Regions from separate parts of the Actinoplanes sp. NPDC026619 genome, predicted to be linked through region 1. Evidence: riboswitches for the same ligand, from Rfam matches in the RefSeq annotation. Region 1 holds a riboswitch; the other holds the start of a gene.
The links. Region 1 has a riboswitch for cyclic di-AMP ahead of AB0E90_RS22885 (NlpC/P60 family protein). Riboswitches for the same ligand answer to the same signal wherever they lie in the genome.
Positions count from the first base shown of each region.

Region 2: it holds a riboswitch for cyclic di-AMP, as region 1 does, so the genes downstream of both, AB0E90_RS15900 (hypothetical protein) here and AB0E90_RS22885 (NlpC/P60 family protein) in region 1, are expected to answer to the same signal.

Region 1 covers NZ_JBEZYA010000010.1:185,232-187,423, reverse strand. Annotated here, with positions in the region: gene AB0E90_RS22895 (BlaI/MecI/CopY family transcriptional regulator) at 1-54, shown strand, start outside; gene AB0E90_RS22890 (M56 family metallopeptidase) at 51-956, shown strand; cyclic di-AMP (ydaO/yuaA leader) riboswitch at 1,076-1,210, shown strand; gene AB0E90_RS22885 (NlpC/P60 family protein) at 1,315-2,192, shown strand, end outside.
Region 2 covers NZ_JBEZYA010000006.1:199,200-201,391, forward strand. Annotated here, with positions in the region: gene AB0E90_RS15895 (hypothetical protein) at 1-876, opposite strand, end outside; cyclic di-AMP (ydaO/yuaA leader) riboswitch at 881-1,017, opposite strand; cyclic di-AMP (ydaO/yuaA leader) riboswitch at 1,226-1,362, shown strand; gene AB0E90_RS15900 (hypothetical protein) at 1,366-2,192, shown strand, end outside.

The DNA.
Region 1 (2,192 bases):
CAGCTCCCACCGGACGCGCTGGCCGCCGCCATCGAGGCCGCCAACAAGAAATGACGGCGCTCCTGCTCGGGGCGCTCGGGCTGACCCTCTCGCTGGTCGTGCCCGGCATCCTCGCGGGCGCGCGCTGGCCCGACCGGGCGCCGGCCGCCGCCGTGCTGCTCTGGCAGGCGATCACCCTGGCCGGCGTGCTCTGCGCGCTCGGCGTCGTGCTCGCCGCGCCGGAGGAGCTGACCCGCGCGTCCGGCAAACCCGTCGCCGCCGCGGCCCTGGCCGGCGCGCTGCTCATCGCGGCGACCATCGTGCTGCGCCTGCTGTGGTCGCTCTACGGCGTCTCGAAGCGCTCCCGCGCGCGCCGCGCCCGGCACCGGCTGCTCGTCGACCTGCTCGACCGGGTCGAACAGCGCGAGGAGCTCGGCGTCGACAACCTGCGTGTGCTGCAGGGGGCGCTGCCGCTCGCCTACTGCGTGCCCGGCCGGGAAGCGCGGGTGGTGCTCAGCGACGGGGCGCTGAAGATCCTCGACCGGCCGGAGATCGACGCGGTCCTCGCCCACGAGCAGACCCACCTGCGGCACCGCCACGACCTGGTGATGGAGTCGTTCACCGCGTTCTACCGGGCGGTTCCACGGCCGTTGCGCAGCCGGGCGCCGCTTGACGCCGTACACCTGCTGCTGGAGATGGTGGCCGATGATGCCGCGAGTCGCCGCGCCGGGCCCGCGCCCCTGCAGGCCGCGCTGGAGCGGCTGAGCGACGCCGTCCCGCTGGCGGAGGATGCCGCCGCCAATCCGAAGGGTGATGCGCGGCGTCGCCGGCTGGCCCGGCTGGGGGCGCCGCACACCCGGTCCGTCGGGCTCAACGCCCTCGCGAGTGTCGCCGCGGTCGGCCTGCTTGTTCTACCCACGGTGATCCTCGTGGTGCCGTGGCTGCACGTTGCGCTGCTTAAATGGCCGTTGAAGTAACGCTTGGTAACTACGCCCGAGCAAGCAGTTTCCTTGCCGTGGCCGCTTCAGTTAAGGACTTGATCCGGAGTACGGTGGTCCCCGGTTCGGCAGCCCCCCATCGTCCATCCGGACGATCTGACGGACCACCGCCTAATCGTCATTCGTGACGAACCGGGGACCCGAGTAGTTGGGGTGAAGCCGCGGCAACGCGGCCGGGCGCGCTTCCCGCTCGAACCCGTCAGCTAACCCGGTCGGCGGCCGAGGGAAGAAAGGACTACGCACCTACGTGAAACGGATTGGGGCGCGACGCGCCGCAGTTCTGCGCAGCATCGTCTGCGCTGCCGCCGCGCTGGGGGTCGTTCTTACCGGACCCTCCGTGGCGCACGCTGCTCCCTCGCCGAGCACGGTCGAGGCCCAGATCGACAAGCAGTGGAACGACCTCGAGCCGGTCATCGAGCAGTACAACGATGTGCACGGCACACTGCTGAAGAACCAGGCCCAGCAGAAGAAGCTGGCCTCCCAGATCACCCCGCTCCAGGTGCAGGTGGACGTTGCCCTGTCGCAGGTGCGCGGGCTGGCGACGGACGCGTACATGCAGGGTTCGCCCAACGCGTTCAACGCCATGCTCATCACCGGGTCGCCGACCGGGCTGACCGCCAAGCTGACCTACCTCGATCAGCTGGCGCGTCATCAGCAGGACCAGATCGCCGGTGTCGCCAAGCTGCGCGACAAGTACACCAGCACGAAGTCTGATCTGGACGTGCTGACCACGTCGATCGCGGCACGCGACGCCGACCTGTCCAAGCGCAAGGCCGCGATCGAGAAGAAGATCAACGACCTGCAGAAACTACGGATTCAGGCGTACGGGGCGAGCGGCGAGTCCGACGGCCCGTACAAGACCGGTCCGTGTCCTGTCACCTACACCAACGACAAGGGCGGCCGGGCGGCGCAGCGAGCCTGTGACCTCATCGGCAAGCCGTACGTCTTCGGTTCCGACGGCCCGAACAGTTACGACTGCTCGGGTCTGACGAAGGAGGCGTGGGCCAGCGTCGGCGTCCACCTCGAGCACTACACGAAAGACCAGTGGAACGAGGGCAAGGCGGTGTCACGCGACGAGCTTCAGCCGGGTGACCTGGTCTTCTACTATCCGGGCAGTCTCCATCACGTGGCCATCTATATCGGTGGCGGCATGGTGGTGCATGCCCCGCACACGGGCGACCATGTGCGGATGGCGACGATCGAGCGCGGGCCGAT
Region 2 (2,192 bases), on a different contig from region 1:
GGAGTTGTTGATGAAATAGTTCGCCAGGTTGACGCCGTACGTCTTGCTGCTTCCGGTGGCGACCCCGCCGAAACCGTCCTTGTCGGCCGCGAAGTCGCAGGCCCGGCCCTTGGGATGCTCGCCGCTGTTCTGCTCGCGGAAGCAGTGCGTGTAGTGGGTGAAGCCGGCCGCCCGCGCCTGGTTGTAGGCGAACAGCATCCGCTGGGTGATGCGGCCCCCGCTGGTCGGGTCGTCCACCGTGCCGCTGCCGCCCGAGAACGTGCCGGACGTGTCGCTGCTGCCGCCGTCGGTCGACTGCGGATCGTCCTGGCCGGCGTTGGCCGCCTTCAGCGCGCCCTCCGCCTGCGCCTTGCGCTTGGCCATCACGCTGACCTGCTTGGCCTGGTCGCGGATGGTGGCGTCGATCCCGAGCTTCGCCTGTTCCTGCTGGTCGCGGGTCTGCTTAAGGTCCTTGATCACCGCTTGCTGCTTGACCGCGACCGTCTCGAGGGTCACCGCCCGGTCCAGGAAGCCGCTCGCCGAGTCGGCCGTGAGCAGGGCGCTCATCGGCCCGAGCCGGCCGGTCCGGTAAGCCTGCGCGGCGATTTCGTCGATCGCCGCCTGCTTCGGGCCGAGCTGGGTGTCGAGTTCCTTGACCTTGGCGGTCAGCTGGGTCTGCCGCGTCTTGGACTTGGCCAGCGCCTCCTGGGCATCCACGTAGCCCTTGGACGCCGCCTCGAGCTGTTGGATCAGCGTCTTCGAGCCACCCTCGCCGTCGTCGCCGGTGTCACCCGGCGCCGCGCTCGCCGGTGTTGCCACCGCGAAGGCCAGCCCGGCGACTGCCATCAAAAGGGCCAGGAATGCCGCAGAACGGCGGCGGACAGTTTTCTGCCGCACAAAGGTTTCCTTCCGTCGGCCGCCGACCGAGTTAGCTGACGGGTTCGGGATGGAAGTGATCCCTACCGCGGTTAGGCGGATTCACCCCAAGGAACGTGGTTCCCCGGCTCGCCCTCGCGGGCGATTAAGCGGCGATCCCCCGGCTGGAGATCGGGACCGACGATACTCATGATATTGATTGATCGACAGTTCTCGTACTGTGCGCAATTCGATGATGACCTTGCGTGACAAAAGCACGGAGAGTCGCCGGAACGTCACCGCATTCACATTTCCCGAGCCCTGCCCTATAGCACGGCCTCGGGTAAAGTAGGGCCGGTTCTGCCGCCGAAGGCGCCGCCCCCGAGGTGCCGGCAGACCACCGCCTAATCGCCCGCGAGGGCGTGCCGGGGAACCAGGTCAGTGGGGTGAATCCGCCTAACCGCGGTAGGGATCGCTTCCATCCCGAACCCGTCAGCTAACTCGGTCGGCGGTCAACTGGAAGGAACGTGCATGTCCGTACGCCCGCGCCGGTGGCTGACCCTAGCCCTGGCACCGCTCGTTGCGGTCGCCTTCTTGGCGGCGCCCGCATCGCCCGCGAGCGCCGACCCCGACACTCCGTCGACGTCCTCGGCCCAGCCCGACGAAAAGGGCGACGACAACGCCGACCAGACCCTCGATGACGTTCTCGAGTCGTCGAACCGCAAATACGTGCAGGCCAAGGCCGCGGTCGCCAAGTCGACCACCGCCCAGAAGCAGCTGACCGTCAAGGTCACGCTCGCCGAGGCCAAGCGCAATGTCCTCATTCCCGAGGTCAACGCGATCGCGGCCCAGCAGTACCGCACCGGCCACCTCGGCACCGTCAGCTTTCTGCTCGGCAGCAACGGCTCGGATGACTTCCTGGCCAAGGCGGTCTCCCTCGAGGAGATCAACACGCTGCACGACAAGAAGCTGCACGAGCTCAACGAGGCGATCGACGAGGTCAACACGACCAAGGCGGCACTCGACGCCGAGGTCAAGGCGGAGCAGACCAACCTGACCGCGATGGCGAAGCAGAAGCAGACCGCCGACAAGGCTCTGTCGCTCATCGGCGGCGCGGGCCTCACCGCCGGATTCGTGGACGCCACGTCGAAGGTCGCGGCCCCGGCGCCCCGCAATTCCGACGGCGGTTTCTCGCCCGAGAAATGCACAGTGAACGATCCGACGACCAGCGGTTGCATCACCGCCCGCACGCTGCACCTCTACCAAGAGGTGAAGAAAGCCGGCTTCAACAACTTTGTCGGTTGTCACCGCGACGGCGGGCCGTTCGAGCATCCAAAGGGCCGGGCCTGCGACTGGTC